Regions from separate parts of the Fictibacillus sp. Mic-4 genome, predicted to be linked through region 3. Evidence: riboswitches for the same ligand, from Rfam matches in the RefSeq annotation. Region 3 holds a riboswitch; each other region holds the start of a gene.
What was found. Region 3 has a riboswitch for lysine ahead of WD019_RS20315 (amino acid permease). Riboswitches for the same ligand answer to the same signal wherever they lie in the genome.
Positions count from the first base shown of each region.

Region 1: another riboswitch for lysine. It lies ahead of WD019_RS04440 (aspartate kinase); the one in region 3 lies ahead of WD019_RS20315 (amino acid permease).
Region 2: another riboswitch for lysine. It lies ahead of lysA (diaminopimelate decarboxylase); the one in region 3 lies ahead of WD019_RS20315 (amino acid permease).
Region 4: another riboswitch for lysine. It lies ahead of dapA (4-hydroxy-tetrahydrodipicolinate synthase); the one in region 3 lies ahead of WD019_RS20315 (amino acid permease).

Region 1 covers NZ_JBBHZM010000003.1:135,241-141,351, reverse strand. Annotated here, with positions in the region: gene bioA (adenosylmethionine--8-amino-7-oxononanoate transaminase) at 1-813, opposite strand, end outside; gene bioD (dethiobiotin synthase) at 816-1,574, opposite strand; gene WD019_RS04440 (aspartate kinase) at 1,695-2,933, opposite strand; lysine riboswitch at 3,073-3,264, opposite strand; gene uvrC (excinuclease ABC subunit UvrC) at 3,336-5,111, opposite strand; gene trxA (thioredoxin) at 5,556-5,867, opposite strand; gene WD019_RS04425 (histidine phosphatase family protein) at 6,015-6,111, opposite strand, start outside.
Region 2 covers NZ_JBBHZM010000005.1:1,731-7,841, forward strand. Annotated here, with positions in the region: gene WD019_RS05655 (DUF441 domain-containing protein) at 1-191, opposite strand, end outside; gene WD019_RS05660 (2-phosphosulfolactate phosphatase) at 233-949, opposite strand; gene WD019_RS05665 (DUF309 domain-containing protein) at 1,093-1,614, shown strand; gene WD019_RS05670 (peptidylprolyl isomerase) at 1,656-2,093, opposite strand; gene lysA (diaminopimelate decarboxylase) at 2,188-3,510, opposite strand; lysine riboswitch at 3,616-3,794, opposite strand; gene WD019_RS05680 (spore germination protein) at 3,861-5,333, opposite strand; gene WD019_RS05685 (stage V sporulation protein AE) at 5,290-5,892, opposite strand; gene WD019_RS05690 (stage V sporulation protein AB) at 5,906-6,111, opposite strand, start outside.
Region 3 covers NZ_JBBHZM010000057.1:1,016-7,126, reverse strand. Annotated here, with positions in the region: gene WD019_RS20325 (aminopeptidase) at 1-197, shown strand, start outside; gene WD019_RS20320 (saccharopine dehydrogenase family protein) at 624-1,823, shown strand; gene WD019_RS20315 (amino acid permease) at 1,917-3,377, opposite strand; lysine riboswitch at 3,477-3,665, opposite strand; gene WD019_RS20310 (phosphodiester glycosidase family protein) at 3,854-5,461, shown strand; gene WD019_RS20305 (amidase) at 5,595-6,111, shown strand, end outside.
Region 4 covers NZ_JBBHZM010000046.1:9,041-15,151, reverse strand. Annotated here, with positions in the region: gene liaF (cell wall-active antibiotics response protein LiaF) at 1-73, shown strand, start outside; gene WD019_RS19345 (sensor histidine kinase) at 70-1,110, shown strand; gene WD019_RS19340 (response regulator transcription factor) at 1,103-1,735, shown strand; lysine riboswitch at 1,818-1,997, shown strand; gene dapA (4-hydroxy-tetrahydrodipicolinate synthase) at 2,125-3,012, shown strand; gene WD019_RS19330 (MFS transporter) at 3,417-4,886, opposite strand; gene WD019_RS19325 (aldehyde dehydrogenase family protein) at 4,954-6,111, opposite strand, start outside.

The sequences.
Region 1 (6,111 bases), on a different contig from region 3:
TTCACAAGCAAACATCGTTCCTGTCCTGCCAAACCCAACGGCAACTTCATCGGCAATCATCAGAACATTGTATTTCGTGCAAAGCTTTCGAACTCCCGATAAAAAGCCTTTAGGATGGGTGATCATTCCCGCCGCTCCTTGTACAAGCGGTTCGATAATTAATGCTGCCACCTCTTCGTGATGTTCCGCTAAAATCGCTTCTAATGCATCAAGACATTGCTTCTTTGCCTCTTCTTCTGTTCGGACACCTGTCATCCGGTAAACATATGGTGTCGGTGCTTCAATACGGTCAATTAAAATCGGCTTAAATATTTTATGGAATGTGTCCATGCCGCCAACGCTGACCGAACCGATCGTATCGCCGTGATACGCTTCTTTGAAGGAAATATATTTATTCTTTTTTTCATAGCGTACGGGATCCACCAGTTTCCAATACTGATACGCCATTTTTAATGCGATTTCAACAGAAGTCGATCCTGAGTCCGAATAAAACACTTTATTTAATCCAGGAGGGGTTAGCTCGACTAATTTTTTTGCGAGCAAAATCGAAGGGACATTTGCTGCTCCTAACAATGTGGAGTGAGAGATTTTCTCAAGCTGCTCCTTAAGCGCTTCATTCAGCAGCGGATGAGCATGTCCATGAACGTTCACCCAGAGAGAAGAGTATCCATCTAAATAACGATTTCCCTCGATATCGATTAAATAATTTCCTTCTCCCCGCTCAATGATGAGTGGTTTTTCTTTCTTGTATTGTTGCATTTGCGTAAATGGATGCCATACATACTCTTTATCCCATTGTTCTAACTCATGCATTTTCAATTGGTGACCTCCATAAACTCGTTTTGACATTGTTTTAAGCGCTTGAAAAATATGTCTCTATTAATCAATGGTTCTTTAGAAGCGAGTTTCTTTTGCATCTCGGGAATGAGAGGCGCGGCAATTGATGGAATACAGCCTATTACCGGTACTCCACTTAGTTTTTGGATCATGTTTATGTTATCTTCTTGCATAAAACCTGGCTCTTCGGGCATCTGGTTAAAAATTAGCCCCACAATCGGAATTCCTTTAGACTTTGCATAAGCAATGGTCAACAATGTATGATTAATCGTTCCAAGCTCCGGATGAGTGACGATCAATAACGGCAACCGTAAATCGCAGATCAGGTCGGCAGTCATATAGACACCCTTTCGATCTTCAGCAAGTGGAACGACAAGACCCCCCGCTCCTTCAACGAATACAAAATCATTTTCCTTTTGCAGTTGATGGAACTGTTCGATTATCCGTTTGCGGTCGATCTCAATTTTTGAACGATTTGCCGCTAAGTGCGGCGAAACGGCATCTTTTAAGCAATATGTACATAATTCTTCCTGGGAATACGGCAATGCCGCCAACTGTTTATAAAATTGAACGTCTTCGGCAATAAGCTTCCCGGCGTGTTCGATTCCACCGCTTTGTATCGGTTTAAAAGGAACGGCTTTCATCCCTTCTTTTTGAATTAAAGCCGTTAAATAGGCCGTAACAACTGTTTTTCCAACGCCTGTGTCAACTCCCGTGATAAAAAGAGCGTTAGTCATTCCGTAGGCTCCTTTCTAGTATATTCTTAAACTATCGTAAAGAAAAAAAGGACTATTGTCAACTTATAAAACAATAAGGTTAACAATAGGTACAATAAAAAGTCCGGTGGTCACCGGACTTTATTTGTGAGCTACAGGCTCTCTCGCATCTAATTCAAAAACGTCGTGTAATGTTTCAATTGCTTTAATCATGAATTCCTGGTCAACAATTGTCGATACTTTAATTTCAGAAGTGCTTACCATCTTAATCATAATGCCTTGATCAGCCAATGATTTAAACATTTTTGCGGCGACTCCAGGATTGGAAATCATGCCTGATCCAACAATCGACACTTTAGCAAGCTGATCCTCGTGAACAATCGATTCAAAACCAAGCCTGTGACGATTAGTTTCCAAAACGGAAATCGTATTGTCCAATACATTTGAATCGATCGAAAATGAAATATTCATCGATTCATTCTCGTTCACATTTTGAATAATGATATCAACATTAATCCCGTTTTCCGCAAGCATTGTGAACAAATGTGAAAGAGTTGTTAACTCGTTCGGCAAGCCTTCCACCGTTACTTTTGTCACATTTCCTTCAAATGCAAGACCTCTTACGACCAATTGATTTTCCACCGTACATTCCTCCTCAACAATCGTTCCGCTTTCCATCGATAAACTTGAACGTACTTCCAGTTTTACACCATAATTTTTCGCAAATTCCACCGCTCTTGGATGCAATACCCCTGCACCTAGATTAGCCATTTCAAGCATTTCATCATATGAGATCGATTCCAGTTTTCTCGCCCCGTCAATGACTCTTGGGTCTGTTGTAAACACCCCTGTTACATCAGTAAATATATCGCATTTCTCGGCTTTCAATGCAGCAGCTAATGCGACAGCCGTCGTATCCGATCCGCCTCTTCCAAGTGTCGTTATTTCATCCGGTCCCGAAACAACTCCCTGAAAGCCGGCAACGATGACAATTTTACCTTCCTCCAATAAACGGCAAATTCGATCCGTATGAATGTTACGTATTCGCGCATTTCCAAAAACTTTCTCTGTTTCAATACCTGCCTGCCATCCTGTTAATGATACTGCTTCATACCCTTTTTCTTGAAGCGCCATCGAAAGAAGGGCAATCGTTACTTGCTCACCCGTTGATAAGAGCATATCCATTTCTCTTTGCGAAGGCTTTTGTGAAATTTCCCCCGCCAAACGAACGAGTGTATCCGTCGTTTTGCCCATTGCTGAAACGACAACGACAACACTGTGACCTTCTTCTACTGTTTGAATGACGCGATTGGCAACATTTTGAATGCGTTCTACACTGCCTACACTTGTTCCTCCAAACTTTTGCACCATTACTGCCATTACTTTCATCCTCTCTTCCCGCTCTTACTTTCCGTATTTTTTACCAATCGATCTCTTTAGAGAAAACAAAAAGCAACAATAAGGAAAAAACCTTATTGTTGCTTGAATATGCAACAGTAAGCCAGTTTTGTTTCCCCTCATGTGAGATAGTTCTCCATACACCCTTTGGGTAAGGATGCATGACAGCCCTGCACTTATTCAGATACAGGTCCAGCCTGATGAACGAAGGAGTTTCATCAAACTTCGGCAAAAATCCCCTTTCCCCCACTATCATAAGAGCTCCTTACTCTTCAAATGGGATACTGTTGGTTTTTGCTCCTCTACCATCACTTCAATTGAAGCATGGCACATATATTAAATTGGTTATAGTTTAGCAAACTTATATCCAAATTTCAATTCATTTTATGAATCTTTTTTTAACGCCTCATAAATTGTTTTTGCTATCGGCCCCGGTATTCCCGCAGCCTGAATCTCTTCTATGCTCGCTTCTTTCATTTTTTTAATCGAGCCGAAGTGTTTCAATAATGCTTTTTTACGCTTTTCGCCAACCCCGGGAATATTGTCAAGACTTGAAGAAAACATTCCCTTTGCTCGAACCTGGCGATGGAATGATATCGCAAAACGGTGAACTTCGTCCTGAATGCGCTGCAATAAATAAAATTCCTGGCTATTCCGGGGCAATGGAATAAATTTCAGGGGATCGCCCATCCACAATTGCGAGGTGCGGTGTTTATCGTCTTTGGCCAACCCTGCTACCGGAATGAACAAGTTCAGCTCATTTTCAAGAACATCTTGCGCTGCTGCGATTTGCCCTTTCCCTCCGTCGATAATGATTAAATCAGGTAATGGGCCATTTTCTTTTAACATTCTTGAATACCGTCTTCGAATGACCTCACGCATGGATGCATAGTCATCCGGACCTTCAACCGTTTTAATTTTGTATTTCCGGTATTCTCTTTTATTTGGTTTCCCATCCGTAAAGACGATCATTGCCGATACAGGGTTCGTTCCGTGAATGTTTGAATTATCAAAGGCCTCGATCCGATATGGCGGAGCGATGTTCATCTGTTTTCCAAGGTTTTGGATCGCACGAATTGTTCGGTCTTCATCCCTTTCAATAAGGGCAAATTTTTCCTCTAAAGCAAGTTTTGCATTTTTTGTCGCCAACTCGACAAGTTCTTTTTTTTGGCCTCTTTTTGGTTGAATCACCTTTATACCAAGCAATTCTTTTACTAATTCGCCATCAATTTCAGCCGGCAACAAAATTTCTTTTGGTAGCGGATAATTTTTTTGTAAATAAAATTGACCAATAAAGGTAACAACATCTTCATCGGCTTCCCCGTAAAATGGAAAAAGTGAAACATCACGTGCGATCAGTTTTCCCTGACGGATAAAAAATACTTGTACACACATCCAGCCTTTATCAAATGTATATCCAAATACATCACGGTCAATGAGATCAGCCGTCATCATCTTTTGTTTTTCCATAACAGCTTCAATGTGATGAATTTGATCCCTTAATTCTTTTGCACGCTCAAAGTTTAATTGTTCGGATGCAGCAAGCATTTTTTCCGTCAGCTCTTCTTTCACTTCCTTATACCCGCCGCCAAGAAATTTACTAATTCCTTCCACCATTTGCGCGTTTTCTTCCTTGCTTACTTCATTCACGCAAGGAGCTAAGCATTGCCCAATATGGTAATAGAGACAAACACGATCAGGGATGGTGTTGCATTTCCGCAGCGGAAAAAGCCGGTCGAGCAGTTTTTTCGTTTCTTGAGCCGCCCCGGCATTGACAAACGGCCCAAAATATTTCCCGCCGTCTTTTTTCACTTTGCGCGTATACAAAAGGCGGGGATGTTTTTCCGCGGTAATTTTTAAATAAGGATAGCTTTTATCGTCTTTGAGCATAACATTGTATTTCGGGTCATGCTTCTTGATTAAGTTCATTTCTAACAGAAGGGCTTCAATTTCCGAAGAGGTTACAATGTATTCAAAATCTTTAATTTCACTTACAAGCCGTTGTGTCTTCCCGTCGTGAGTTCCAGTAAAGTAGGAGCGGACACGATTTTTCAATACTTTTGCCTTGCCGACATAAATGATTTGGCCAAATTGATCTTTCATCAAGTAACAGCCCGGTTGTGCCGGCAAAATAGCGAGCTTTTCTTTAATCGTATTCACGCTACGCCCTCCTTTCTTCTTTCTTCTCTACCCTCCATCATAGCACGAAACACCCGTTCTTGCAGTTATGGAAAACAGAAAGAGGCGATTATCCCATAAGATGATCGCCAAACTTTACTGAATACCTCAACTAAAAATTGATCTTTAAATTGATAGATTTTTTTGGCTAAAATGCACTAACTCATCATAACCAAATAAGTGCAAAGTATTGTATTAGAATAAAATGATAGGCATTGTTTCCATGTTCGAACCATACAGCTGCTGGAAGAGGAACGGCCTCAATTTGAAATCATATTTAAACAACCTGTTACGGCAATCGGATTGTATGGAATCAAAAGAAAAGTCAAAACGCTTTATGTAACCGTAGATGAAAAAGAAGCTTTTTATGAAGATTTAGCCGCACGAATAAAAAAGTGCCCGGCATAACCGGACACTTTTTTATTTTTATTTATGTTGGTTCAAGAGTTCAACCAATTTCTCTTTTGGTTGGAAACCAACAACTTGATCGACTTTTTCTCCGTCTTTAAAAACGATTAAAGTCGGGATGCTCATAACGCCAAATTTGCTTGCTGTATCTTGATTTTCATCAACATCTAATTTCACAATTTTAACATCTGGCATTTCATTTGCAAGTTCTTCTAATACAGGTGCAATCATTTTGCAAGGTCCGCACCATGGTGCCCAGAAATCAGCAAGAACTAGTCCTTCGTTTGTTTCTGTATTGAATGTTTGATCAGTTACGTTTACAATTGCCATTTGTAAAATCCTCCTTAAAAATAGCTTTGCGGTCAATAAAATATATGTAATTTAAAGCCGCATAATCTTGCATTAGCCAAAGTATACCATCATTTTTCTTGTACTTCTATTTCTTTGCTCAACATTATCGTACCCAGATTGCGGCTTTTAAAAACTTCGATTCAAATGATCGGCACAATTAAACAACTTGCATTCCCATGTTTTATCATTCAACGTTACAATGCTGACCGATGTATTGTGAAGA
Region 2 (6,111 bases), on a different contig from region 3:
GGCACTAAAACAGAAATTGTTAAAAATAGAAGACCGAGTTCCATTCCGCGCCGTTCAACTGCCGGAAAAAAACGCTCTAATGAAGTAAGTTTCAATACTAATAATAAACTTGCCGCGGTCGCAATAATCGGAGACCTGCCAATTAAACCTATAATGATTAAAAGAACGAGCGCAAATTCTCCTGACAATATATGCATTGATCACAACCCCTGTCCATATCCTCTCTTCACATTTATGAAGATACAGAAGGAAGTATTCTATTTTCTTTGACAAAGGGGACAATATTTAATCGATTTAATCTTCCTGCGAATTGGATATCGTCTATATAATTTTTTGAAACTAATCGTCTTCCGGTTGTTGTTGTTAATAAACGTTCAGGCAGCTGATTGGCTAACTGAAGATAAGAGGCTTCCAGCATTTCGGAAAAATCGCAAACGTGAACGGGATCCGTCCTTTTCTTTAGCAAGTGAATCATGTATCCCGCGGCAAGGCCATCTTCTAAAGCAAATTCACCTCGTGTCCCCGCACAGCAAATCGTAATATCACATGAAAAAGCAAGCGCTTTTTTAGCGCAACTGGATGCATTAAGAAAGGATCCGATCAACACATGATCAGCCAATTCAGCTTTTTTTATCGTTTTTGTTCCATTCGTCGTCATAAGAATTAAACTTTCTCCGTCATGCCTCTTTTTACATATCTCTGTAGGCGAATTGTTGTAATCAAAGCCTTTTCTTTTTTCACAATGCCTCTCTCCGGCTAAAATGGTATTTTCACTTTTTAACGATAAGGCCTCTTGCTCAGTTTCAACCGTGATAACAGTAGAAAAACCAGCATCGAACGCAGCAGCAATTGTCGTTGACGCTCTGAGTACATCAATGACAATGACCGTTTGACCGGCTAGCCGTCCGGACTCTATATCTTCGTGCGTTGGGATGGTCCGAATGATCAAATATCCCACTCCTTTGCTCAATTTAGTCTGTTATTATGTATACCGTTTCAACTGAAAAAAATGGCTTTCCTCTAATGTAAAAAAGAAAATCTTTAGCAAGTGTGCTCCGTTTTTGATAAACTGGGAAAGAAAGGGGAATGAACGTGTATCCAAAAGCACTCATTGATTACCTTACCTATTTTCATGGGAACAGAGACTATTTTGAATGCCATGAAGTACTTGAAGAACATTGGAAAAACGAAGGTGCACAAAATAGCGTTTGGGTCGGCCTTATTCAAATTGCGGTCTCTCTTTATCATCAGCGCCGCGGAAACAAAACCGGTGCTCTTCGCATGATAAAGAGCGCTATTCGTATTCTTTCCAATCAAAAGGAAGAGCTCTCCCGTTATGGCTTACATTACGAGGCCTTAATGGAATTGCTAACGAAAAGGGACATCGAAATTGAAAACGACGAGGTATATTCCGACATGAATTTACCCCTTTTAGATCTTGGTTTACGAAAAGAATGTGAAAGAATACTTCAACAAACCGGACTTCGATGGGGCTCTGAAAGTGATTTCAATAATAAATACATTATCCATAAACATAAGCTAAGAGACCGTACAGATGTGATTGAAGAAAGGCTAAAGCAGAAAAAACAAAAAGCAGACAGGAGAATACCCTAAAAAAGAGGATATCCTGATTTCAGGGTATCCTCTTCTCACTTTTACTCATCAAATACGACGACTTTCTCCATTGTATCGCCGTTTCTCATGTTTAGCACCGTGTCCATTCCTGAAGTCACCTGGCCAAAAACGGTATGAACGCCGTTTAAATGAGGTTGAGCTTCATGAACGATGAAAAATTGGCTTCCCCCGGTATCTTTTCCTGCATGAGCCATAGAAAGAGCGCCTGGAACATGTTTGTGCGGATTTCCTTCTGTTTCGCATTTAATTGTATAACCCGGTCCGCCAGTTCCTGTTCCGTGAGGGCAACCACCTTGACTTACAAAGCCCGGAATCACGCGGTGGAAAGTAAGACCATTGTAGAATCCTTCATTTGCTAATTTCTCAAAATTGGCGACCGTCCCCGGTGCTTCGTTAGGAAATAATTCGAATTCGATTTTATCTCCATCAAGCATTAGTATGTATCCTTTTTTAGCCATAATTACATCTCTCCTTTGTAATAGATCTTCTCTATCATACCATAAAATAGCCAAAGGCAAAAAAGAGACAACATCTATTGTCTCTTTTTTAACTTTAAACAAGCGCACCTTTTCTTAAAGGAACATCTTGCTGGATAATGTTTTCATATGTTTCTCGTTTGACGACGATCTGTTCTTCTCCGTTTTCTACAAAAACAACAGCCGGTCTTGGCAGTCGATTGTAATTGTTGGCCATCGAATAACCGTATGCGCCCGTGCAAAAAACAGCTAAAATATCATTTGCTTCCACTTCAGGCAATTTCAAATCCCAAATGAGCATATCACCTGATTCACAGCACTTTCCAGCGATTGAGACGGTCTTCGTGTATGGGGCAAACGCTTTATTTGCAACCATAGCTTCATAACGAGCCTGATATAACGCCGGACGAATATTGTCGCTCATTCCTCCATCGACTGAGACGTAATGGCGGACTTCCGGAATGTCCTTTTGCGAACCGATGGAATAAATTGTCGTTCCGGCGTCCCCGACAAGCGATCTTCCTGGTTCGATCCATATTTCCGGACATTCTGCCCCTAATTTTTTTGTATGCTTTTTCACTTCTTGAACCATCGCATCGATATACACACGCGGCTCAAGCGGTTGGTCTTCAGACGTATATCGTATGCCGAATCCGCCACCTAAATTAAGCACTTCCGGAAAGTAAGAGTGCTGACTATGCCAGCGGGCCAAATAGTCAAATAATTTTTCAATCGCTAAAACAAATCCTGTCGTTTCAAAGATTTGCGAGCCAATATGGCAATGAATTCCTGCCAGATGAAGGCGTTTTGAGTGTTTTAGAGCATATAGCATCGCTTCTTCTGCCTGTCCATTTTGCAAATCAAAGCCAAATTTCGAATCTTCCTGTCCAGTTAAAATATATTCATGGGTATGTGCTTCAATGCCCGGGGTCACTCTGAGCAAAATTTGCGTCTTCTTATCATATCTTTCACAAAGCTCATGGAGCATCGATAGTTCGTGAAAATTATCGACAACAAAACAGCCGATATTCTCTTTTAACGCAAACTCCAATTCTGCATAACTTTTATTGTTGCCATGAAAATGGATTTTTTCCGTCGGGAATCCCGCATGGATCGCTGTATAAAGTTCTCCACCGGATACAACGTCAAGGCTAAGCCCTTCTTCTTCCATTAGTTGAACCATCGCAATGCAAGAAAACGCTTTGCTTGCATACGCCACTTGCGCTGTAACGCCATGAACCTGGAAAGCTTCTTTAAACGCTCTTGCCCTCTGTCTTATTAGCGCAACATCATATATATATAAAGGCGTACCGTATTTTTTTGCCAATTCAATTGTATCTACTGACCCAATCGTTAAATGCCCTTTTTCATTAATCAAACTTGTTCCATGTAAAAACATTGACCAATCTCCTCTCCGAAAATATAGAGATTCAATCCGACGAAAAATGAAAAGACAGCTAATGCCAAAAAAGGTACATTAACTGTCTTGAACCCGTACCCTCATTGTCGGAATAGCTCTCCACTACGTAATTTGTAGTGACAGTCCGTTGCCTATTTGACAACGACCCAGCATAAAATGGCATGGACCCATTTTACACTTCGGCAAATTGACCTTTCCGATTACTTCATCGTGTCCATTCACTTCATAATCGTACTCATTCGCTTTGCGCCTCTACCCCATTGCGAAGAATGAGGCATATTTAATTATTATGAAAAACTTTAACATACATTCCCCTAATTGTGCAAGGCTTAATTTGATGTTCTTTTCGGATTTTGCGGATGTAAAATACTTGGCCTCATTTTTGTCATCGGTACGGCCACCCGCATAATAATTGTAAGCAGCGCCTTCGCGTTAAATGGCATAAACGGCCATAAATACGGTGTATTTAAATTTTTCATATTCGCAATAAAAATAATAAACAGCGTCAAGCCAATAACATAGCCCGGAACGTGGAAAATCGCGACAAGTAAAAGCAGCAATATCCGAAAAAGATCATTCGCCAATCCTAATTCCACACTTGGAGTGACAAACGTTCCGATGGCTGAAACAGAACTGTATAAAATGACTTCAGGAACGAAAACTCCGACACTGATGGCGATTTGTCCAATGAGCACTGCCGCAACTAATCCCATGGAAGTAGCAAGGGCATTTGGAGTATGGATGGCCGCAAGCCGCAATAAATGAATTCCGACTTCAGCTAATAATAACTGAAGAAAGATCGGCAAATGGCCGTGTTTGTTTGGACCGATAAATTCCAGGCCTTTTGGAAGCAAATGCGGATCCTGCACATATAAATACCAGAGTGGAACAAGCATGATGGCAGCAAGGATGCCGATAAAACGAAACCATCTTTCAAATGCCCCGGTCAGCGGAGTTTGACGGAACTCCTCCGCGTGCTGAACATGGTGAAAATAAGTCGTCGGGGTGATTAAAACGCTTGGGGACGTATCAACCATCACAAGCACGTGCCCTTCTAAAAGGTGCTGAACGGCAACGTCGGGACGTTCAGTATAACGGGCCATTGGAAATGGATTGAATCCTTGCTTGACAAGATATTCTTCAATCGTCTTGTCCGCCATTGGAATACCGTCGATGCTAATTGTGCTTATTTCTTTTTTAATCAATTTTATTAATCCGGGATCTGCAACATCTTTTAAATAGGAAATACAAATATCCGTTTTTGACCGTTCCCCAACCTGTACAATTTCATTTCGAAGCCTTTCATCTCTTAGCCTTCTTCTCGTTAATGCTGTATTGATGATAATATTTTCGGTGTACCCGTCCCTTGACCCCCTGACAACTTTTTCTGTATCCGGTTCTTCCGGATTCCTACCAGGGTAACTACGGACATCAACAATAAATACTTCATCCTCGCCATCTACAAAAATAAGGATTAATCCGGAGAGCAATCGATCAACCGCTTCATCCATATTATCCGTCAGTTCTACTTGTTCATGAGTAATATGATTATGTATGACCTCTTTTACACTATGGGGACTTTTATGCTGGTTGTTCATTAGCATAAATTCCCTCATAATTTGAATGATATAAGTCGTATCGCAAAGCCCGTTGCAATAATAGAGCTGCACTTTTGTTTTCAGCAAAAGCAATTTGCGAACGCCGACATCAAAGGTTTCCCCTATTCCGAGCCGTTTTTTCAACAGTTCTTCATTTTCTTCAATTTTCTTGCTGATTGGTATTTTTGCTTTCTTTTGTGCCACTTACGCCACTCCTTTCTAATATCATTTGGATTGCCTGGGTCGTGATCGGTGCTCCTTTTTCTACTGAATCATACCCGGCCATTTTACCTATATCGCCAACACCGATGACAATAGGCAAATCTAATTCATCGAGAATATATACGGTGTCTCCGTTAATTCTTCCCATTTCTAAATCGGGCAAACCGCTTTTATCAATTCCGTATTCGGTTAAATTACCATAACGATCGATACTGAAATCTACCTTTGTCCATTCGGCATAATGGGTTTTCGAAGCCACGGCGACCGCACCGAGAACTTCTATTTGTGGGTGGCGGCAAATGTCACGCATCGCTCGCTCGCCTGGCCCCTCCCCTTTTTGTCCACAATCATCAAATAAGACAAGCACAGGGTCATACGGAGTCTCTTGAATAAAACGGATCAATTCTCCCCCCGTAATTCTGGTCGGATTGCCCATTGATGCTGATATGCATCGTCCTCCTATCTTCTTTGCAACGAGTTCCGCGGCCTTTAACGCATAAAGATCGCCATCGGTTATGAAAATAACGCGCTTCTTCTTCATGGTGCCTCCCTATTTAATGGTTTACATAATAGACCCAATGAAAAAGTGATCCAAATACTTTTCCGAATACGATGGCCATTAAAATAATAATCAGTTTCTCTTCAAATCCAATCCTTTTAGCCAAAATAGGCAAAACATTGAGCACTTCCGTCAAAGCAGCGGCCAGCATTCCAATAAAAACGCCAAAAAACAAGCCGATTGGAATAAGCAAGAGCGGGG
Region 3 (6,111 bases):
TTGCGTTAGGCGCCGGACTGCCAATGTGCATCAAAGACGGATCCGATATGACGAAAGAAGAGCTGGAGAAAATCGGACTAAATGATAGCATCAATCACGTCGATTTTATGATCGGTTCTCAAGATTTAGCTATTGATGGGGAAAAAGAAGACGGATCAATTGAACCAGTTTTTCGCAATGGGAATTGGGCTTTCTGATTTAAAAAAAGATAGAGCAAAATGATGGGGGAATCCTTTTAAACCGGAAGATGTAGCGAAACTTTTATATGCTGAACGAGAAAATTATTGATACAAGAAAAGTCATGCAATGATTATAATTCCGTGAAATAGCATACAGTCTTTAAAAAACGAGGGTGTTATTCAGCCTATAATTTGCTGAATGGCACCCTCGAGTTTTGTTTTTAAAACATCCATATCGCATTTTGAAGAAGCATCAAGGGGTTAAATGGAGAATAGGAATGATAAAAAGAAAGTAAAAGACAACCTCGGACAAAGAAGCAGTCGTTATTTAACTTAAAGGGGGTGGCAATTAAAATTGAGGAAATGGCATGAAATGGTATTTGATAAACAAAGGATGTTTCGGATTCGGATTTAGAATTTTTAATTAAATAGGAGGACGACTGTTTGGGTTTTAATGTAGCGATAGTAGGAGTTGGCGGAGTAGGTCAAGTTTGCGCATCAGAAGTAATCAAAAAACGTTATTTATCCAGGCTGGTTCTTGCGGATATTTCTACAATTGAGGCAGAAATCTTTGCAAATTCATTAAGGAAAAACACTTCAGCAGCGATTTCGGTTTATCAAGTAGATGCCAGCAGCAAAGAAAGTGTTGCCTCTATTTTGAATGGCATCGACGTACTGCTTCATGCAGGGATTCCGAAATTTAATTATACGGTAATGCAGGCGTGTATCGATACAAAAACCCATTATATTGATATGGCTTCCGATAGCCCGGACGACCTACTATCTCAACTGGATTGGGGTGATAAATTTAAAAAAGCGGGAATTTTAGGCATTATGGGGTTAGGCTGTGACCCTGGATTTTCAAATATTGCGGCAAGATATGCAGCGGATCAACTGGATACAGTTAAATCCATTACGATTCTTGATGGAGATAATTCTAAAGTGGACTATGAAGGCTTTTGCACCTATTTTAGCCCACAAACGGCCATTCAGGAATGTCTGGCAAGACCAAATTATTGGACCGCAAAAGATGGAATGAAATATTATCCGACACCATTTGCGAATAAGGATGAGTTTGAATTTCCAGACCCAATTGGCTGGTTAGATTGCTATGTGGTAGAACATGAGGAACCTACAACCCTTGGTCAGTCAATCGGGAAAGGATGTGAATATGTAGAGTTCCGGTATGCGCTTCACCCGGATTTTGTAAACACCCTTAAAGTTTTACGTTTTTTAGGGCTTGATAGTGATGAACCCATTCAAGTAGGAGGGGTGAACGTAATTCCGCGTGATGTTGTCGTAACAACAATGCCGAAACCTGCTGAACTTGCCGGAAAAATCCATGGCTATTCATGCGTTGGTGCGAATGTGAAAGGGGCGAAAAATGGTGAAAACGTTGAATTATTTGTCTATACAATCGCGAATCACGATGTAATCTTTGAAAAGGCGGGCTTTCAAGCAACAGTCTGGCAAACCGGCGTTCCACCCGTTGTTGCTGTTGACATGATGGCTGAAGGACTTTTAAATGAAACTGGATGCATTCCACCCGAGAAGATTGCCCCCGTTCCTTTTCTTAAGCGCTTAAAGGCAAGAGGCATGGAATGGTATGTGATAAAGAAAACGAGTCCAATTTTGATGGCTTGAAAATAAAAATGAAATAACACCACCCGTGATCATGATAACGGGTGGTGTTCTCTGCGCTTGACCCTGTCAATTGGGCATTAACGGGCTTTCGATTTAAAATTCACATTGATCAAGTGGAACGACTTTAGTTTTTTTAACGAATTTATATCCAAGCCAAACGATAATGAATAGCGGCAATCCGATATAGGAAACAAGTACACTGTACCAATCAATTGAACCACCCATAAAGGCGGAATAGTTTTGACCTAAAATGACAACGAGACAAAGCGCAAAAGCGAATAATGGACCGAACGGGAACCACTTTGCTTTATATGGCAATGCATTTATATCGAGTCCCCGGGCGACATACGCTTTCCGGAATCTGTAATGGCTGATCGCAATCCCGAGCCAGGCGATAAATCCAGACATGCCGGAAGCGTTTAACAACCATGTATAAACAACCCCGTCGCCAAATAACGATGCTAAAAATGCCACGCAACCTACGAGTGAAGTAACGATCAATGCATTGACCGGAACACCGCGGTTGTTTAATTTAGCAAGAAACTTGGGCGCTTTTCCTTCCCGGGCCAAATCCCAGAGCATCCGGGTTGAAGCATACATCCCGGAGTTTCCCGCAGATAAAACCGCCGTTAAAATAACCGCATTCATAACAGAAGCAGCGAAAGCAATTCCCGCTTTATCAAACACGAGCGTAAAGGGGCTTACTGTTACATCGCTGTTGGCGAGGTTGCCATTTGTATAAGGGATTAATAAGCTAATAACGAAAATGGCCAATACATAAAACAACAAAATACGCCAGAACACTTGACGAACAGCCCGCGGGATATTTTGACGGGGGTCGTCACTTTCACCGGCAGCTACGCCAAGCAGCTCCGTTCCTTGGAATGAAAATCCTGCCGCCATAAATATGCCGAGAGTTGCCATGAATCCACCGTGAAACGGCGCATCTCCTACGGTGAAGTTTTTAAACCCGATCGCATCTCCGTTCATAATTCCAAAAATCATAAGGAAACCAACGATTAAAAAGACGATCACAGTAATTACTTTTATGATCGAAAACCAATATTCCGCTTCTCCAAACCCTTTAACGGATAAAAAGTTTAATAAAAACATAATAACTAAAAAGAGACCGCTCCAGAGAAGAGAGGGGCTATGCGGAAACCAGAACTTCATGATCATCGTAACAGCCGATAATTCAGCAGCTATGGTAATTGCCCAGTTATACCAATAATTCCACCCTAATGCAAACCCGAGAGAAGGATCGACAAATTTTGTTGCATATGTGCTGAAAGAACCGGCAACCGGCATGTATGCTGCCATTTCCGCAAGGCTTGTCATTAAGAAATAAACCATAATTCCTATCGCAATATACGCGAGAAGAGCTCCTCCAGGACCGGCCGAGTGAATCGCGCCTCCGCTTGCGAGGAATAACCCCGTACCAATCGTCCCCCCGAGTGAAATCATTGTTAAATGCCGTGACTTCAAATTCCGTTTTAATTCTGTTTTTTCGCTGGCAGTTGGATGATCTGCCAGATTTCTTGCTGCGCTTTGCATAAAATAACACTCCTCTTTCGTTTATTTGGAAGGAGTGGGAAATAAAAAAACCGCCGAAAGGAATCGACGGTTGTCTAATCTACCCGAATCATGCACCTTCCGTAAGATAGCGCACCACGTTTGATTGGATTACAAACGCGGCAGTTCTGTTCCTATTCGGAAACAGCCCCAGCTTAAGCCCCCAGAGATGGACTTAAACTTCGGCAGCTTTTCCTTTCAGATGGAGTCATTGACGTTCTCTGCATCTCGTCCCTCTTACTCATAAAAGCCGCGACCTCTACCTCATCGGATTGATGAGGATTTTAATCTGTATTCATTTAATAAGACATTTTTATTATAAATGATTCGACATGATCAGACAATAGTTTTCTAAAGAATACTTCTTGTATGGAATTAACAATGTTTTACATTGTTTTCATTGTGAATTAATAAACATGCGATAGCATAAAGTAAGCAAAATGAAGGGAGAACGAAAAATGAAAGTGAGTCCAAAAAGAATAAAAAGTACAATTTTTTCATTAACTTTTGCTTCCGCCATTGCTTCTATATCTATTCCTTCATCTTTAAATCCTTCAATAACTCTGGCGAAAATGAATGAAGCACCCACAACACGGCATATTAAAGAGCTCCCCCTCGGAAAATCCGGACTCCCGGAAAAGCGAGTAATTAAACAGCTCACTGAAGGTGTTACGTTCATTTCCATTGAAAGAGGCAAGAAATCGAACAACGAATATTATACGGTGGACATTGGCTTTTTCAATAAAAAAACGGATGCGGCTATGATGATTGAAGACTTAAAAAACAAAGGGTATGACACTTATTTACATACGATTAAAAATGATTCAACCAACGATGTGAAACATCACAAATTAGGCTATTTAGTTCGAGTCGGCAAGTTCCCGGCGGAAAAGGAAGCTAACAATTTAAATAAAAAATTAAAGTCTGACGGCTTTTTAAATGCAAAAGTTACATACACTGGATTTGATAGTCCAAGGACAACCGGCCTGTGGTCCATTCATGTAATAGAGATTGATCGCCACCGATTTAAAGGCACTATTTCAACTTCTCTGGCAATGGACAAGGTTGAAGGAAAAGAAACCGTTTCAAGTATGGCGAAGCGAACACAATCGATAGCGGCGACCAACGGCGGCTATTTTGTGATGGATGCCAAAGACGGGACTCCAGGCGACCTGGCGGGAATTTCAGTCCATAAAGGACAACTTGTAAGCGAAGCCGTTAACTCCCGCACAAGCTTTATTTTACCGAATGCTAAGAATAACGCATCAATTTCAAAAGTGTCTACTCATTTGAGCATTCAATCATCAGATGGAGCGAAAAGAGAACTGGACGGGATGAACAGGCAACCTGGATTTATTCGAAGCTGCGGGGGCGTTGGCGGCGATCTTCCGACACAGCTTCCCATGCATGATTTTACTTGTAAGGATGACAGTGAACTCATCGAGTTCGATCCGATATTTGGGAGGAGTACACCAGAGGGCAAAGGTGTTGAAGCCGTATTGAATGCTGAAGGAAATGTCGTTGAGGTCAGAGAACAACGAGGGGGGCCGATCCCGTTCAATGGGTCTGTAATAGCAGGAACGAATGAAGCGGCCCTATGGTTGAAAAAACATGCCAAACGAGGAATGAGGCTAACTACTAAACACTACCTTTATGTTGATGGCAAACCATATGCCGCAGGAAAAGGAGCAAACATTGTCAATGGCGGGCCCCGTTTGTTGAAAAATGGGGAAATTTTTGTTAATGCGGAACAGGAAGGCTTTCATGCCAATGAAGAATTTTTCTACCATTTCGGGATCACACGTCACCCACGGACGATGGCCGGTATCAAAGCAAATGGAAATATATTGTTAGTCACTGTTGATGGAAGGAATCCGGAGCGAAGTGTAGGGACCAGTTTTAAAGAAAGTGCAAAAATAATGAAAGCATTAGGAGCTAAAGAGGCATTAAATTTGGACGGTGGAGGATCAACCGCTATGGCAGTTGGCGGAAAGCTCATTTCTCATCCGTCAGATGCCGCGGGTGAACGGCCGGTCGGTGATTCGATTACGATATTGCCTAAATAAATATTCTATTCATTTATCCCATTGAGTAACTTTACCCAATGGGATTTTTTATTTAAATAAGCTATTAAAGTAGCATTTTTAATGGTACGATAAAAAAGAAAATTCAATTATTTCCAATATTAAAGAGGTGTTGATGATGAATCCATTATTGCCGAAAATATTTCAACTTGAGGAAACAACGATCAACAATATTCAAGAAGCGTTTCAGAATGGAAATTTAACATCAAAAGAATTGGTCTGCATGTATATGGAACGGATATCCCTTTATGATGGGCAAGGTCCAGGCCTTAACACGATTCTTGAGTTGAATCCAGATAGCATACATATCGCCGAAGCGTTGGATGAAGAAAGAAAACGAAAGGGGGCGAGAAGCCCGCTTCACGGGATACCCGTTCTTATTAAAGACAATATCGATACGAATGATAAAATGCATACAAGTGCCGGGTCTCTCGCCTTAAAAAATGCCTATGCTGCACGAGATGCATTCATTGTAAAAAAGCTTCGTGAAGCAGGTGCGGTCATTCTTGGAAAAACAAACATGACGGAATGGGCGAACTTTATGACCGAAAATATGACGAACGGATACAGTTCGCGTGGAGGCCAGGTGCTGAATCCGTATGGCCCGGGAACTTTCGATGTGAGCGGTTCAA
Region 4 (6,111 bases), on a different contig from region 3:
TGGCGACTCGGTGCAGAAAATCAAGATCATCACCTCTATGATCACTGGGAATTTAGAGGTGAAGCGAATATGAGCATTATGCAGCGGCAAATTTTAACCGGAATTCTTTTTTCATTGATTGTGTTTCTCGCGCTTGTCGTTACGTTTTTCATCGCTTATCCATTATCAGATTGGACAGGGCTATGGGACCGCAGGCTATGGAACCTCCCGTTTGCCATTTTTGTACCTGTGCTGAGCATCCTTATCGGACTTCTATTCGGTCTTGTTTCCGGATATTTTTGGCAAAGACAGTTACGTTTCGTTGAAGACTCTTTGAGTGAGTTGGAACAAGGGAAGCAATCAGAATTTGACCGAGAGGCAAAGCTTGAGGAATTCGATTCACTATTTTCTCAAATTGAAAAGATAAAGAAGCATCTTGCCGAGCAAACTAAGGTCTCTCAAAAAATGGCGAACGAAAAAGCGGAGGTTCTTGAAAAACGGATACAAGAAATTGTTTCTGAGGAGCGCAACCGCCTGGCAAGGGAACTGCATGATTCCGTCAGCCAGCAGCTCTTTGCGGCTTCCATGCTTATGTCCACGATTACTGAATCAAGACCGCTCTCGGATGACCGTGAGACGAAGCAGCTTAAATTAGTGGAAGAAATGATTCAACAATCACAGCTGGAAATGCGGGCCCTGCTCCTTCATCTTCGCCCCGTTGCGTTAAAAGGAAAATCGCTTCAAGAAGGCATTCAGGAGCTTTTAATTGAGCTGCAGCAAAAAGTCCCGATGAACATTCAATGGAAGGTTGAAAAAATGGCGCTTGACAAAGGGATTGAAGACCATTTATTCCGCATTCTTCAGGAATCCGTCTCCAACACATTACGACATGCGAAAGCGACTTCATTGGACGTTCTTCTAATCAAGCGCGATCAATTTGTCATTATGCGCATCTCCGATGACGGCATCGGCTTTAATGTAGAACAAACAAAAACGGGGTCTTATGGGTTGCAAAACATGCATGAACGCGCCGCGGAAATTGGTGGAACACTAAAAATCATCAGCGTTGTTAATAAAGGGACCCGCCTGGAGGTCAAAGTCCCAATGATAAAGGAGGAGGACAATGATTAAAGTGTTATTTGTCGATGATCACGAGATGGTGAGGATTGGCGTCTCTTCCTATTTATCCGCTCAGCCGGACATTGAAGTCATCGGCGAAGCCGACAATGGAAAAACGGCGGTCGAACTCGCTTTAAGCTTGCGTCCGGATATTATTTTGATGGATTTAGTCATGGAGGAGATGGACGGCATTGAAGCAACGAAGCAAATTATCGAACAATGGCCGGATGCAAAAATCATCATAGTCACCAGCTTTTTAGATGATGAAAAGGTGTATCCTGCGATTGAGGCAGGTGCGATGAGCTATATGCTGAAAACATCGAAAGCGAGCGAAATCGCCAGAGCGATCCGCTCTACTTACCATGGCCAATCTGTATTGGAGCCGGAAGTGACCGGCAAAATGATGACGAAAATGCGGCAAAAAGAGCGGCGATTGCCCCATGAGGAACTGACAAAACGTGAAATGGAAGTTTTGCTTCTCATGGCCGAAGGAAAAACGAACCAGGAAATTGCAGATGATCTTTTTATCGCATTAAAGACTGTGAAAGTCCATGTCAGTAACATTTTAAGCAAGCTGAATGTTCAAGACCGGACACAGGCAGTCATTTATGCTTTCAAGCATTCGCTAGCGGACTGATTGTTAATTTATCCTTGCAAGATAAGGAATCTCTTGTTATAGTAAAACAAATTGAATCATTTCTTTTCTTCAATACGATTGAAGTGAGGATAGAGGAGCAAAGACCATTAGTACACAATACGAGGAGAATGAGAGCCAATGACGATTGTGGAAAGGGGAATTTGCCGAAGCGGAAAAGAATCTCATTTTCTTGAAGCTGGTTCTGCTATTGAATAAATACAGAACTGTCATATAGGAAACTATATGGAGGGCTATCTCATGCATGGTGACGAATGGACCAATTTTGTTCCTATTGCAACAGCGAATCCCTCGTTGTTGCTTTTTTGCGTTTGCAAATAGATGGCCCTGATCCCTCAAGCTTATAAAAAACTATATAAGGGTGTGAAACTATGAATTTTGGCCAAGTTTTAACAGCGATGGTCACTCCATTTGATCAAAATGGTGAAGTGGATTTTAACGCCGTGAGGACTTTAGTTCATCATTTAATTGATAATGGTTCTGATGGATTAGTTGTGGCCGGGACAACCGGGGAGTCTCCTACATTGACGCTGGAAGAGAAAGTTGAGTTATTTAAAGTTACAGTAGAAGCGGCTGGCGGAAAGGTTCCGGTCATTGCCGGCACTGGATCAAATAATACGAAAGCTTCCATCAGCTTAACAAAGAAAGCGGAAGAAGCGGGAGCAGACGGCATTATGCTCGTTGCCCCATACTATAATAAACCGTCTCAAGAAGGATTATATCAGCACTTTAAAGCGATTGCCGAATCAACGCCATTGCCTGTCATGCTTTATAACATCCCGGGTCGAAGTGTTGTCAATATGTCGGTAGAAACGGTCATCCGCCTTTCTGAAATCGACAATATTGTCGCAATCAAAGAAGCGAGCGGCGACCTGGATGCCATGGCGCAGATGATTGAAAAAACGCCAGATGATTTCACATTGTACAGTGGCGATGATGGATTAACCTTGCCGGTGCTTTCGATTGGTGGAGCAGGCGTCGTTTCGGTGGCGTCACACATCATTGGCAATGAAATGCAAGATATGATCAATCGCTTTAGAAGCGGTGACGTGCAGGATGCTGCTTCCAAACACCGCAGCCTTCTTCCAATTATGAAAGCATTATTTGCCGCGCCAAGCCCATCGCCGGTGAAATTCGCTTTAAATGAAAGAGGAGTAAATGTTGGAGACGTCCGCTTACCACTCGTACCTTTAAACGAAGAAGAAAAAATGGCGCTACGAAACGTACTCGAGCAAATCAATTTAGAGCCTGTACGCTGAACAAGCTGCCTGAACTGTCTTCGGACAATCATCCAGCTGGTTTGGACAATAAATTTTACTGTTTAGAAAATAAATTTGGAAAATAAAATTTGCGGTATAGAAAATAAAATCTGTAATTCGGAAAATAAATTCTGCAGTTTGGAAAATGAATGATGCGGCTCGGAAAATAAACGGGTGATCCCCCGAAGTATAGACAAGATCTGCTCGAATTTGAGCCATAATTGAACAAAAAACAGCAAATATCGCTGTCAATCTGAACATTCATGCAAAGAGGATGTCCTAAAAGCAGAACTTTTGGACATCCTCTGTTTTTTACGGCATAAGGGCCAGCGGAAGCGATCTATTCTTCGTAAGAAAAAGCGCTCTTTATCCACTACGGATCGCTATTAATTCGGCCATTCGTCTTATCCGTATATCTTCCCCTTTTTAGGCTTGATCCCGTGACTTCTCTCATCCGCTGCCACCATGTTTGCTTCATGGTCTTCTTCTTTCCACCAGAGGGCTCGAGCCGGATTTTTCAAAACTTCTTTTACTTCATCCGGATCCTCAACGATCGGCTGGCATCCGCGCAATGATTTGCCCGCTGTTTCTTTGACAAAACAGGAGACAATGATGAGTCCGAAAAGACAAACAGCCATCAAGTAAAAAGCGGGGAACATGCGATTCTTCGTAATGCTGACGAGCCAGGCGATAATAAGAGGCGTCGTCCCTCCAAATAAAGAGGTTGAGACATTGTACGTAATAGCAAGTGATCCGTAGCGCACTTTCGTAAAAAATAATGAAGGTAGCGTCGCTGGAAGCGTCCCCTGGAAAGCAGCGAGCAAACCGCTAAGGAGAAGCACCCCGCAAAAAACAATAAAGCTATTGCCGTTACCGATCATCATAAAGATTGGGATGCTAAGGAGAACAATGCCAATTAAAGCTCCCTTAATAATGCGATTACGCCCAATGCGGTCGCTCCAATAGCCGAATGCAAGGATAATCGGCATTGTGATCACCATCACGATAATGAGCAACATTAATCCTTTTGTTTCTCCAAAATGAAGTTCCTGTGTTAAGTAAGCTGGCATATAAGTAAGCAGCATATAGTTCACTGTATTATAAAAGAGGACGATTCCTACGCAAATTAACAACGGTTTCCAATGGTCGGTAACAATTTCTTTAAGAGAAGCACGATGTTTTTCTTCTTCTTCGGCTTTGACCATCGCTTTAAAAGCAGGGGTTTCTTCTAGCCGGGACCGAAAATACAGCCCTATAAACCCTAAAGGGCCAGCAATTAGAAATGGAATCCGCCAACCCCAATCAACCATCCTTTCAGAGCCAAGAAGGAATGTCATCAAAGTGACCAGCGAAGCGCCTGCGCAAAAGCCAATGAGCGAGCCCACCTCTAAACCGCTCGACATAAAGCCTCGTTTTTTATCCGGCGTTGATTCTGCGATAAATGTCATGGCTCCCGCATATTCCCCTCCTGTTGAAAATCCCTGGATCAGCCTTGCCATCATCAACAAGACTGGCGCGACCGTTCCAATGGATGCGTAACTCGGAATAAGACCGATGCTTAATGTCGCAAGAGCCATCATAATTAACGTAAGAGACAGGACTTTTTTGCGCCCGAAACGATCTCCCAGCATGCCAAAAACAAGACCGCCAATCGGGCGTGAGATAAAAGCAATAGCAAAAGTCGCTAATGCATAAATCAATTGGTCGGAAGGGTCGATTTCCGGGAAGAAAACTTTTCCAATAGTAACCGCTAAATAAGAATAGAGCCCGAAGTCGAACCATTCCATAGCGTTGCCGAGCGAAGTAGCAATGACGGATTGTTTTGCAAGTTTTGTATTAACAATGGTGATATCTTCTTTTTTCAATGATTCCAATGAAGGTTCCTCCTCATTTTATTATTTGTAATCACCCTCTTGCAGTTCATTGCTCATTGTTAATCGTTCATAATTTGAAGCAAACCACTTTCGGCTCCGTCATTTCCTGGATCGCAAATTTGATTCCTTCCCTTCCAAGTCCAGACCCTTTCACGCCTCCAAATGGCATGCTGTCAATTCGGTAGTCGCTAGAGTCGTTGACCATAATCCCGCCGACATCCATCTGTTTAATCGCACGGAATGCCTTCTCGATGTTATTTGTAAAAATGCCCGCCTGTAATCCGTAATTCACATCATTCGCTTCCTGGATCGCGGTATCGAGATCTGGAACAGAATAGAGGAGGACGACCGGGCCAAAAATTTCTTCCTTTGCAATCGTGCAATCGTCAGGGACGTTTATTAAAACGGTCGGTGAATAGAAAGCGCCATTGCGCTCCCCGCCCGTCAGCAATACGGCCCCTTTTTCGATCGCTTCATTTACGAGATGTTCAACGCGAATCGCTTCTTTTTCGGTAATTAGCGGACCCATATCGGTCAGCTCCGACTGCTTATCGCCAACTCGATAGCTCCTCGTTCGTTCAACAAACGCTTGCTGAAATTCATCCATTACACTTTCCTGAACGTAAATCCGCTGTACGCCAAGGCAATTTTGCCCCGCTGCCCAGAAGGCACCGGATACGGCCGATTCAACAGCTTCCCGTAAATCGGCGTCCTCTAAAACAATAACGGGGGAGTTGGAACCAAGCTCCATCCCGATTTTCTTCATGCCCGCCTTACGTATAATTTCTTCGCCGGCTTCAAGTCCTCCCGTAAAGGAAATCATGCGCACAGCCGGATGGGTCACAAGCACATCGCCAATTTCATTCCCGTATCCTGTTACGACCGATAACACATTTGAAGGAAGGCCGGCCCGGGCAAATGCTTCCGCGAGCAATAGGCTGCTGAGCGGCGTTACCGTTGCCGGTTTGACAATGATCGCGTTTCCCGAAGCGATGGCCGGCCCGACTTTATGGGCGACAAGGTTTAATGGGTCATTGAACGGCGTGATGGCACCGATGATGCCGATCGGAAAACGGTAATAATAGCCGACGCGATTTTCGCTTCCAGGCATTTGGTCAAACGAAATCGTTTCCCCTTGAATCCTTCGTGCTTCCTCGCTGCTTATGCGAAGCGTCTCGATGCACCGTTTCACTTCTTTATAGGCTTCACGGATCGTTTTGCTGCC